One region of the Pseudaquabacterium rugosum genome, then DNA from elsewhere that is predicted to be linked to it. Evidence: predicted binding sites of a transcription regulator. Region 1 holds the regulator's gene; the other holds the start of a gene.
What was found. The regulator sigma-54, encoded in region 1, starts transcription at its own class of promoters, with help from an activator protein. The targets are predictions, from matches to a motif close to TGGCANGNAANCTGCTTT.
Positions count from the first base shown of each region.

Region 2: the regulator sigma-54 is predicted to act here: its motif matches at 2,145-2,162, upstream of AACH11_RS20655 (ammonium transporter).

Region 1 covers NZ_JBBUTF010000008.1:118,961-124,783, forward strand. Annotated here, with positions in the region: gene AACH11_RS10590 (16S rRNA (uracil(1498)-N(3))-methyltransferase) at 1-641, shown strand, start outside; gene AACH11_RS10595 (YidB family protein) at 873-1,325, shown strand; gene AACH11_RS10600 (THUMP domain-containing class I SAM-dependent RNA methyltransferase) at 1,350-2,693, opposite strand; gene AACH11_RS10605 (RNA polymerase factor sigma-54) at 3,042-4,604, opposite strand; gene lptB (LPS export ABC transporter ATP-binding protein) at 4,624-5,400, opposite strand; gene lptA (lipopolysaccharide transport periplasmic protein LptA) at 5,397-5,823, opposite strand, start outside.
Region 2 covers NZ_JBBUTF010000023.1:32,589-38,411, reverse strand. Annotated here, with positions in the region: gene AACH11_RS20660 (PEP-CTERM sorting domain-containing protein) at 106-741, shown strand; gene AACH11_RS20655 (ammonium transporter) at 864-2,066, opposite strand; gene AACH11_RS20650 (ATP-binding protein) at 2,434-5,568, shown strand; gene AACH11_RS20645 (hypothetical protein) at 5,740-5,823, opposite strand, start outside.

The sequences.
Region 1 (5,823 bases):
GCGAGGTGACGGTCCAGGTGCTCGCACACGCGCCGGTGGAATGCGAACTGCCGGTGGCCGTCACGCTGGCGCTCGGCATGCCGGCCAACGAGCGCATGGACACGGTGGTCGAGAAGGCGGCCGAGCTCGGTGCGGCCGGCCTGCAGCCGCTGGTGTGTGAGCGTTCGGTGCTGCGCGTGGCGGGCGATCGGGCGCAACGCAAGTCCGAGCACTGGCAGGCGGTGGCCGTCTCGGCCTGCGAGCAGAGCGGTCGCAACCGCGTGCCCGAGGTCGCCGCGGCGCAGCCGCTGCGGGACTGGCTGCGGGGCTGGGCGGCTGCCGTGCCTGGCGGGGTGGACGGCCCCGCCTCCCCCCAGGGCCTGCTGCTGAGCCTGGATCCGCAGGCCCCGCCGCTGTGGTCCTGGTTGGCGGGGCGCCCGCGGGCCGTCGGCGCGGACTGCGCGTGGCAGGACCGCCCGCGCATCGTGTTGCTCAGCGGCCCCGAGGGTGGTCTGTCGTCGACCGAACAGGCGGCCGCGGTCGAGGCCGGCTTCCAGCCGGTCAGCCTGGGGTCGCGCGTGCTGCGGGCCGACACCGCGCCGCTGGCGGCGCTGTCGACGATCGCCTGCTGGGCGGCGGCCCGGATCGACCCGTCGGCCTGAGCAGGGCCGGTCCGTCGCGGCGGGCGCCTTGTCGCGCGCACGCGCGCGATCGGCCGTTGGCGGCCGGACTGGAGCCGGCAGCCGGTGGATGCGGAGGCCTTGGCCGTGACGGGCTGCACACGGAAGCGCCCGGCCTTCGTCGGGCGGGTGGCCGGGCGGGGGCGCAGCCGGTCGTGGCGTCACCCGCCGGGCGCAGAATCGGCCGCCATACCCAACACACAGGAGGTCATCATGGGTCTGCTCGATTCAATGCTCGGACAAGCGGTCAACGGTGCGCTCGGCCAGGCGCTCGGTGGCCAGGCCGGCGGCGGCATGCCGCCGCTCATGCAACTGGTGATGAGCCTGATCGGCGGTCAGCAGGGCGGCGCCGGCGGCCTGGGCGCGCTGGTCTCGCAGCTGCAGCAAGGGGGCCTGGGCGAGGCCGTGCAGAGCTGGGTCTCGACCGGCGCCAATCTGCCGGTGTCCGGCGAGCAGATCGGTGCCGCGCTGGGCCAGGGCCGTCTGGGTGAGCTGGCGCAGCAGTTCGGTCTGCCGGCCGACGCCCTGGGCGGCCAGCTGGCGCAGCTGCTGCCGCAGGTCATCGACCAGATGACGCCCAACGGCCAGCTGCCGGCCGCCGGCGCCCAGCCGGACCTGGGCGGCCTGGTCGGCGGCCTGATGGGCATGCTGGGCCAGAAGGGCTGAGCGCTGCCCGCAGCGCCCGGTTGATCAGCCGGCGGCGGTCCCGGCCTCGGGCGTGTCACCTGCGCGTGGCTCGCGCGGGGTGCGGGCGCTGCCGCTGACGAGGTCGAAGCGGAACAGCCGGCACTCGATCGCGCCGTTCCACATCGGCACGCGGCGCGTCTCCTTCAGCCGCAGCGCCTGCGGCAGCTTCAGGTCCGGGCTCAGCACCCAGGCCGTCCAGCCGGTGTAGGCCCGCTTCCAGTGGGCGGCCAGTGCGGCATAGAACTCGCCGGCCGAGGCGCCGGCATCGAAGTCCTCGCGGCTGCCCTGGCCACGCGGGCCGCGCATGTCGTCATCGCGCACGCCGTGCGTGCCCTTGGCCTCGATGCGCTCGCCATACGGCGGGTTCAGCACCAGCAGGCCGCCGGCCGCCGGGGCCGGGCGCTGCAGCGCATCACCGGTCTTGAACTGGATCGCGTGGCCGACGCCCGCGCGCTGCGCGTTGCGCTGCGCGAAGTCGGTCATGCGGAAGGCGACGTCGCCGGCGTGGATGGCCACGGCCGGCGCGTGCACCCGGGCCTTGGCCTCGGTCTTGAGGCGGGCCCATTCGCCCAGCAGCGGGCGGAAGGCGCGCAACTGCTCGAAGGCGAAGCGGCGCTGCAGGCCCGGGGCGATGCCGCAGGCGATCTGCGCCGCCTCGATGGCGATGGTGCCGGCGCCGCAGCAGGGGTCGAGCAGGGCGCCGTCCTCGGCCCGGCCCTGCCAGCCGGCGGCCGCCAGCATGGCCGCGGCCAGCGTTTCCTTCAGCGGCGCCTCGCCCTTGAGGCCGCCGTCACGCTCGTCGCGCCAGCCGCGCTTGAACAGCGCCTCGCCGCTGAGGTCCACGTACAGCGTGGCCAGATCCTCGGCCAGGTGCAGCACCAGCGACAGGTCCGGGTGGCGGGTGTCGACGCTGGGGCGCTCGCCGGTGGCATCGCGCAGCACGTCGCACAGCGCGTCCTTCACCCGCAGCGTGGCGAAGTTCAGGCTCTGCAGCGGCGAGCGCTGGGCGCTGGTGTCGATGCGGAAGGTCTCGCGCGGCGTGATCCAGTCGACCCAGGGCACGCGCCGGGCCAGCGCGTAGAGGTCGTCCTCGTGGCCGTAGGGGCCGTGGGCCAGCGGCCACAGCACGCGCTGGGCGAGGCGGCATTCCAGGTTCAGCCGCATCGCGCCCACGCCGTCGGCGCGCACCCGCACGCCGCCCTTGAGCTCGATCACCGGCCGGCGCGAGGGATCGGCCGGCACCACCGAGCGGTCGACGCCCAGCAGGCGGGCGCACTCGTCGGCCAGCAGCGGCTCGACGCCGGCCGGGCAGGGCAGGAACAGCGAGACCGGCTCGCCGCTGGCCACCGGTGCCAGCGCGAGCTCCGGCCGGCGCAGCGGTGGGCCGCCCGGTCGGCCACCCGGTCGGCCGCCGGGGCCGGGGCCCGGTCGCCCGGGGCCGCCCGGACCCCGGCCTTGCGGGCCGCCGTGGGGGGCGTGGCCCGGGCCCGGGCCACGTCGGGCTCCGTGAGGGGCGGGGCCGTCATCACGGCGGTGGCGCGGCATGCCGCCGATCGGCGGCTTGGGAAATTTGGGGGTGGTCACGGCAGGAAGCCTCCAGCGCGGACGGCCTGCACAGGGCAGGCATCGCGGGGTACGGGAAGACGGAACGTCAGGCGGACGGGGCCGGCTGGGCCGGGCCCGTCCGGGGAATGCTCACAAGGCCTTGCGCAGATTGGCCGGCGCGATCTTCAGCGCCTCGCGGTACTTGGCCACGGTGCGGCGGGCGACGGTGATGCCCTGCTCGCCCAGCATGTCCGACAGCTGGCTGTCGGACAGCGGCTTGGCCTGGTCCTCGTTGGCCACCAGCTGCTTGATCAGCGCGCGCACCGCGGTGCTCGACGCGTTGCCGCCGGCCTCGGTGTTCAGGCTGGAGCCGAAGAAGTACTTCAGCTCGAAGGTGCCGTAGGGCGTGGTCATGTACTTGGCCGTGGTCACGCGCGAGATGGTGCTCTCGTGCAGGCCCAGCTCGTCGGCGATCTCGCGCAGCACCAGCGGCTTCATCGCGATCTCGCCGTGGGTGAAGAAGCCCTTCTGCCGCTCGACGATGGCCTGGCTGACGCGCAGGATGGTGTCGAAGCGCTGCAGGATGTTCTTCATGAACCAGCGCGCCTCCTGCAGGCGTGACGACAGCCCGCTGGCCGAGCCGTTGCGCTGGCCGCGGATGGCCTGCGCGTACAGGTCGTTGATGCGCAGCTTGGGCATGACGTCCGGATTGAGGGTCGCCTTCCAGCCGCGCCCCGACTTCAGCACGATGACGTCGGGCACGATGATGTTGGCCTCGGCGCGCGCGAACGGGCGGCCGGGCTTGGGCTCGCAGCTCAGGATCAGGGCCTGGGCCTCGCGCAGCAGCTGCTCGTCGGCGCCGGTGGCCTGCATCAGCTTCTTCGCGTCGCGGCGCGCCAGCAGCTCGAGGCCGGCCTCGGCGATGCGGATGGCGACCTTGCGTGCGGGACTGCGCGGCTTGTCCTTGAGCTGCAGCACCAGGCATTCGGACAGGCCCGAGGCGCCGACGCCGGTGGGCTCCATGCTCTGCAGCCATTTCAGCGCGCAACGCAGGCGGTCGGCCAGCTCCTCGCGTTCGTCGGCCTGATCGGGATCGTCCGGATCGATGCCGAGCGCGCTGCCCAGACGCTCGGCGATCTCGGCGAGCGGGTCGCCCAGATAACCGTCTTCGTCGAGAGACTCGATGAGCACCAGCACCGCGGCCTGGTCCTCCTCGGACAGCCGCATGCCCAGCAGCTGGCGCCGGAGGTGGTCCTGCAGCGTCGGTCCCTGGTCGGCCGACTCGATGGGCTCGAAGTCGTCGTCCCCGCTGCCGCTGCCGGTGTTGCCGGAGGGCAGCTCGCGGATGCCGTCGAAGTCGTCGCGCTCGGTGCCGTTTTCCCAGTCGTCGCGCTCGGTGGCGCCGAAGTCGGCGTTGTCGACCCCGGCCGGCTCGTCGCCGCCGGAGCCGTCACCGGCGGCGCCGTCCTCGCGCTCGGCCAGGCGTTCCTTCTCGCGCTGGCCGGCGGCGTCCTGGCTGGACGACAGGCGCTCCAGCCCGAACTCCATCGGCGCGTGGTCCTCCTCGACGTCGAGGAAGGGGTTCTGTTCGAGCATCTGCTCGATTTCCTGGTGCAGCTCGAGCGTCGACAGCTGCAGCAGCCGGATCGACTGCTGCAGCTGCGGCGTCAGCGCCAGGTGCTGGGACAGGCGGACCTGCAGGGACGGTTTCATGACTGCTTGCTTCCGTCCGTCACATCTTGAAGTGTTCGCCGAGGTAGACGCGCCGCACGTCGGGATTGCCGACGATCTCGGTCGGCGTGCCCTCGGCCAGCACACGGCCCTCGCTGATGATGTAGGCCCGGTCGCAGATGTCGAGCATCTCGCGCACGTTGTGGTCGGTGATCAGCACACCGATGCCCCGCGCCTTCAGGAAGCCGATGATGCGCTGGATCTCGATCACCGCGATCGGGTCGACCCCGGCGAAGGGCTCGTCGAGCAGGATGAAGCGGGGCTGCGAGGCCAGCGCGCGGGCGATCTCGACGCGCCGGCGTTCGCCGCCGGACAGGGACGGCGCGGGCGCGTCACGCAGCCGGGTGAGCGACAGGTCGTCCATCAGCTGTTCGAGCTGGCGGTCGATGGTCGCGCGGTCCAGGGCCTTGCCCTGGGCATCGTGCTGCAGTTCGAGCACGGCGCGGATGTTCTCCTCGACGCTGAGCTTGCGGAAGATCGAGGCTTCCTGCGGCAGGTAGCTCAGGCCCAGGCTGGCGCGGCGGTGGATCGGCTGGTGCTGCACCGGCTGGCCGTCGATGTGGATCTCGCCCGCATCGGCACGCACCAGGCCGACGACCATGTAGAACGTGGTGGTCTTGCCTGCGCCGTTGGGGCCGAGCAGGCCGATGACCTCGCCGGCGGCCACGCGCAGATGGACTTCCTTGACCACCTGCCGGGCACCGTAGCGCTTCTGCAGGCCGCGGACCTCGAGCCGGCTGCCGCCGTCGGCGGTGCGGGTCGCGGAGGCGGTCGTCATGGGCGGTCCGCGCCGGACGGGCCGGTCTTCAGCGGCAAGGGCACCTGGGGCGCGGCGGGCACGGTGGCCCGCGGCTGGATCACCGCGCGCACGCGGCCGCCGGGATTGCCGGCGCTGGCCGCACCGCCGCTGACGCTGATCTGCTCGGCCACGTTGTCCCAGACGATCTCGCCGCCGGTGATCTCGTCGGCCACCGTCGTGCCGCGCAGGCGCCGCACGACCGCCTGGCCGACGAAGCGCAGCGTACCGGCCTTGCCGTCGTAGTCGATGCGGGTGGCGCTGCCCTCGACGGTCTCGTCGCTGCCGTCGCGCTTCTGGCGGTACTGGGCGGGCTTGGCCGTGCTGCCGCTGGCGGTGGCCGAGGGATGGCCCTCACGGCTCTCGCGCAGCTCGATCTGTTCGGCGCGCAGCACCAGCGTGCCT
Region 2 (5,823 bases), on a different contig from region 1:
CCCCACCGGGATGGCCGCTCCCCGCGTCCAGGGGGGAGCGGCCATCCGGCCGGCTCACCTAGCATCCCTCGCACACGCACTCCAGACACGAGGGAGACATCTTCGATGCGACACCTGCTGAACCTGCCGGCACTCACGCTGCTGGCCGCCACCACCCTGAGCCCCGCCGCCCATGCGGTGGTCGCCCTGCCGAGCTGTACCACGATGGCATCGAGCTCCGGCGTGAGCATCGAGGAATGCGCCTCCTTCGGCAACGTGATCTACACGGTCTCCAACGGCTCGGCACAGGAGCTGACCGCGGTCGCCATCAGCACCACGGCCGGCGCCGACAGCTGGGCCTGGTCGGAGACCTTCGGCTGGCACGCGGCCTGGGTCAGCGAGGCGACCTGGAACAGCACCGCCAGCCTGTCGGGCGCCGGCAGCTTCGCCACGCTGTTCGGCACCGATGAGCACGCGGCCTTCGTCTACTGGACGGGCGAGCTCGGCATCGATGGTCTGCCCAGCGGCGCGGTCGGCGGCTCCGGCATGGGTCTGGCGCCGGAAGCGACCGGCTGGTTCGGCTTCCAGTACGGCATGCCCGCCTCGGAGTTCGTCGCCTTTTCCGGCACGTCCTCGAACGGCCTGGCCGGTCTGAACGTGGCCGGCGCCAGCCTGGCCAGCGCCGTGCCCGAGCCCGCGACCAACGCGCTGCTGCTGGGTGGCCTGGTGGTCATCGGCGCCGCGCTGCGCCGCCGCCGCTGAGCGGGTCGAAGCGGCCTGAGCCGCGGACCGCACGGTGCACCGAGGCACCGGCGGTCGCCACCACCGGGCCCGCACGGGCCCGGTGGCGTTTCAAGCCGGCGCACCGTGCGCCGGCCCCGGGATCACCAGTGCGATTCGCGGTCCGGCGTCGCCGAGATGCGGTGGATCGACAGGTCGGCGCCGTCGAACTCCTCTTCCTGGCTCAGGCGCAGGCCGGTCACGGCCTTGATCGTGCCGTAGACCGCCAGCCCGCCGCCGAAGGCCCAGGCCACGCCGGCCACGGTGCCGATCACCTGCGCCGGCAGGCTGACGCCGCCCAGGCCGCCGAGCATCGGCTGGCCGAAGATGCCGCAGGCGATGCCGCCCCAGGCACCGCACAGGCCGTGCAACGGCCACACGCCGAGCACGTCGTCGATCTTCCAGCGGTTCTGCGTCCAGGTGAAGAACAGCACGAAGATCGCGCCGGCCACGCCGCCGACCACCAGCGCGCCGGCCGGATGCATCAGGTCCGAGCCCGCGCACACCGCCACCAGCCCGGCCAGCGGGCCGTTGTAGGCGAAGCCCGGGTCGTTGCGGCCCATCCAGACGGCCACCAGCGTGCCGCCGACCATCGCCATCAGCGAGTTGACGGCGACCAGGCCCGAGACCTTGTCCAGCGTCTGCGCGCTCATCACGTTGAAGCCGAACCAGCCCACGGCCAGGATCCAGGCGCCCAGCGCCAGGAAGGGAATGCTGCTGGGCGGATGGGCGCTGACGCCGCCGTCCTTGCGGTAGCGGTTGGCCCGCGCGCCCAGCAGCAGCACCGCGGCCAGACCGATCCAGCCACCGACCGCATGCACGACCACCGAGCCGGCGAAGTCGTGGAACTCGGCGCCGGTGCTCGCCTTCAGCCAGGCCTGGACGCCGAAGCGCTGGTTCCAGGCCACGCCCTCGGACAGCGGATAGACCAGGCCGACGATGACGGCGGTGGCCATCAGCTGCGGGCCGAAGCGCGCACGCTCGGCGATGCCGCCGGAGACGATGGCCGGGATCGCCGCCGCGAAGGTCAGCAGGAAGAAGAACTTGACCAGCTCGTAGCCGTTCTTCTGCGCCAGCACGTCGGCGCCGACCATGAAGCCGGTGCCGTAGGCCACCGCATAGCCGACGAAGAAGTAGACGACGGTCGAGATCGCGAAATCGACCAGGATCTTGACCAGGGCGTTGACCTGGTTCTTCTGCCGCACCGTGCCCAGCTCCAGGAAGGCGAAGCCGGCGTGCATGGCGAGCACCATGATGGCGCCCAACAGGATGAACAGGACATGGCTGCCCTGCTGGATCGGATCCATGAGAAGACTCCTCGGGGGGTTCTTGATCTGCGCCAGACCGGTGCGCCACGCACCGACCCGGCCTGTTCGTGCACCAATCAAGCAAGATGGATGCCCAATATGGTGCGAATCGGATGCGCCGAGCCCACCTTGAGGGCGGCGCCGGTGACGCCCCCGTGACCGCCCGCCGTCGCACGATCACGGTGCGTTCGATTGCACCATGTCGGTGCAGTCACATGCACGAAGGCCGTGCGGTGCGGCCGCAGCGGCAGAACGCGAGGCGGCAGACCACCACGGCGACGGCCATCGACAATCGGAGGCATGCGGCAGCGCTGCCGCACCGCAGCACGCCTTGACAGGCGCCGCCCCGCTCCCGAACCATAGTCCGATGGCCGACCACCTGCCCCCCGACGCCTCCGCCGCCCCGCCGCCACCGCCCGAGCGGCCGCAGCGCTGCTTCGTGACCATGCTGTTCTCGGACCTGACGGATTCCACCCGTCTGTCCTCGCTGCTGGAGGCCGAGCACTACGCCGCCCTGCTGGCCCAGCTGTCGCACGCCTACTGGACGGTGGTCGCACGCCACGGCGGCTATGTGGTGCGCATCCAGGGCGACGGCATGCTGGCGGTCTTCGGCTACCCCGAGCCGATGGAGGACGACGGCCGCCGCGCGACCGAGGCTGCGCTGGAGCTGCACGCCACCGTGCGCAGCCTGGCCGTCGATGCCGCGGTGCGGCGCCACGGCCCGCTGAGCCTGCACAGCGGCATCCATGCCGGCATGGTGCTGGTCGGCGAGGGCGACATCGTGCGCGGCCGGCTGGAGCTCTCGGGCATCGCACCCAATGTCGCCGCCCGGCTGGCCGCGACGGCCCAGGCCGACGAGCTGCTGATCAGCGCCGAGACCCTGGGGCCGGACAGCGGCCGCTTCGTCATCGGCTCGCGCCGCACGCTGCAGCTCAAGGGCGCGCCGACGGCGGTCGAGGCGCTGTCGGTGCTGGCCCGCACCTCGACCCACAGCCGCTACGAAGCCGCCGCCCGGCGCGGCCAGACGCCCTTCGTCGGCCGCGCCGCGCTGATCAACACCCTGGGCGATGCGCTGGACGCCGCCACCCAGGGCGCGGTGCGCGCGCTGGCCCTGGTCGGGCCGGCCGGGCTGGGCAAGACCCGGCTGGCGCACCATTTCCTGGACCGCAGCACCGCCGATGCCGGCATCACCGTGCTGCGCGCCTACTGCGACAGCCACCGCGGTGCCGAGCCGCTGCAGCCCTTCCTGCAGCTGCTGCGCACACTGGTCGCGCCGCCCGCCGGCGCCAGCGCCGAGTACCTGCTGCAGCACGCCCAGGCCCAGCTCGACCGGCTGGCGCCGGGCTGGCAGGCGCCGGTCGGCTTCCTCGCCCACACGCTGGCCCTGAAACTGCCGCTGGAGCTGCGGGGCCCGCCGCCGTCACCGCAGGCGGTGCACCAGGGCTTCGTCAGCCTGTTCACCGCGATGGCGCGCCAGCGTCCGCTGGCCATCTTCATCGACGACTGGCAGTGGGCCGACGACGGCTCGCACACCGTGCTGGCCGCGCTGACCGAGGCCGAGGCCCCGCTGCTGCTGCTGCTGTCGGCACGCGCGGCCGGCGCCGACGAGCTGCCGCTGCCGAGCGCGGTGCAGCTGCTGTCCCTCGAACCCCTGGCCGAGAGCGAGGCCGAGCGCACCGTCAAGCGCACCCTGCCGCAGGCCGATCCGCTGCTGATCGCCGAGATCTGCGCCTACGCCGGCGGCAATCCGCTCTACCTGGAGGAGCTGTGCCACCGCGCCCAGCACGATGCCCAGGTGCAGCCGGTGGTCAAGGTGCGCGGCGGCGAGGCCTGGCTGCACGGCCTGATCGCCGCCCGCGTGGCCCGCCTGCCCAAGGCCCAGCTCGATCTGGTGCGCAGCGCGGCCGTGCTCGGCCACACGATGCCGGCCTGGCTGTTCGAGCGGGTCACCGGCTGCTCGGTCGACGAGCCGCTGGTGCGCGCGCTCGCCGACGCCGACCTGATCTACCCGGGCGAACAGGCCGGCACGCTGCGCTTCAAGCACGGCCTGACCCGCGACGCCGTCTACGAGGGCGTGGGCCTGCAGGAGCGCATGCGCCTGCACCTGATGGCCGCACGCGCGCTGGTCGCGCAGTCCGAGCTCGGCACCATGGGCACCGATGCCTGCGAGGCCCTGGCCTACCACTTCGAGGCCGGCGGCGAATCGCAGCAGGCCGCCGCCTATGCCGAGATGGCCGGCGACCGCGCGCTGCAGGCCTCGGTGCTGGACCGCGCCAAGTCGCAGTACCTGGCGGCGCTGGGCTCGCTCGACCGCCTGGGGCCGACCCCCGGCGTCGTGCGGCGCTGGCTGGGCGTGGCCCAGCGCCTGGGCCTGGCCAGCGTGTTCGACCCCTCCGGCGACGACCTGCCGCGGTTCGAGCGCGGCCTGCAGCTGGCCCAGGCCGGCGGCGATGCGACCACCATCGCCCGCACCCGCTACTGGCTGGGCTACATGCACTATGCGCTCGGCCAGGCCCCGCAGGCGCTCGACCAGCTGCGCACGGCGCGCCAGCTGGGCGCCGAGGCCGAGGACGCACGGCTGATGGTGCAGATCGACGCCACGCTGGGCCAGGCGCTGGCCTCGGCCGCGCGCTACCACGAGGCGCTGCCGCTGCTGGACCAGGCCGCGGCGATCAAGCGCCAGCACCGCAGCGGTGCCGGCGCCGCCGTCGGCCTGACCTACACGCTGACCTGCCAGGGCTATGCGCTGGGCGACCAGGGCGCCTTCGCCCAGGCCAGCGCCTGCTTCGACGAGGCGCTGCACCAGACCGGCTGCGACCAGCCCGAGGTCGTCGGCTCGGTCCACGGCTGGTACGGCGCGGTGCTGATCTGGCAGGGGCGCCCGCGCGAGGCGATGCACCATGCCCGCGAGGCCTGGCGCCAGGGCGAGCGCGTGCGCAGCGTGCACCTGATGGCGATGGGCCGCGCGGTGCTGGGCTTCGCCCGCTGGCGCGACAGCGGCCAGCCGCGCGCCCTCGACGACCTGCGCGAGGCCGTGGGCTGGCTGGCGCGGCGCGGCAACGCGCTGTTCTCGTCGCTGAACCACGGCTGGCTGGCCGAGGCGCTGGGCGAGCTCGGCGACCGCCAGGGCGCCCGCCACCATGCGGCCCAGGCCCTGCGCCGCGCCCGGCGCAGCGATCTGCTGGGCGCCAGCGGCGCCTCACGCGCGGTCGCCCGCCTGCACCTGGACGACGGCGATCCGCGCGCGGCCGAGCGCTGGCTGCGCACCGCCCGCCACTGGGCCGGCGTGCGCGGCTCGCAGCGCGAGCAGGCCGAGAACGAGGTGCTGGCCGCCGAGATCGCCCTGGCCCGCGGCCAGCACGAGGCCGCCGCCCGCGCCATCGAGCGGGCCGATGCCGGCTTCGTCGCGATGGACATGGCCGGCCGCCGCGCCCAGCTGCAGCCGCTGCGCGAGCGGCTGGCGGCAGTCAGCTCCGGCACGGTGCCGCTGGCCGCGGGCTGAAGGCCGGGGAGCCTTCACCTCGGCCGTCAGCCCAACCGTCACCCAGGACGGCCGGCCACACCGGCCACATCGACGCCCCGGGCCGGACCGCCGACGCGAGCCGCCCGGACAGCCCGGACAGCCCGGGCCGCCCGGCCGCGGCGTCGGACCCGGCGGCCACCGCACGCCGGCTCAGGCCGGCAGCAGCTCCAGCACCGTCGCGCTCGGCGTCGTGCGCAGCTCGCCGGCGGCCAGCAGCGCGGCCACGGCACCGAT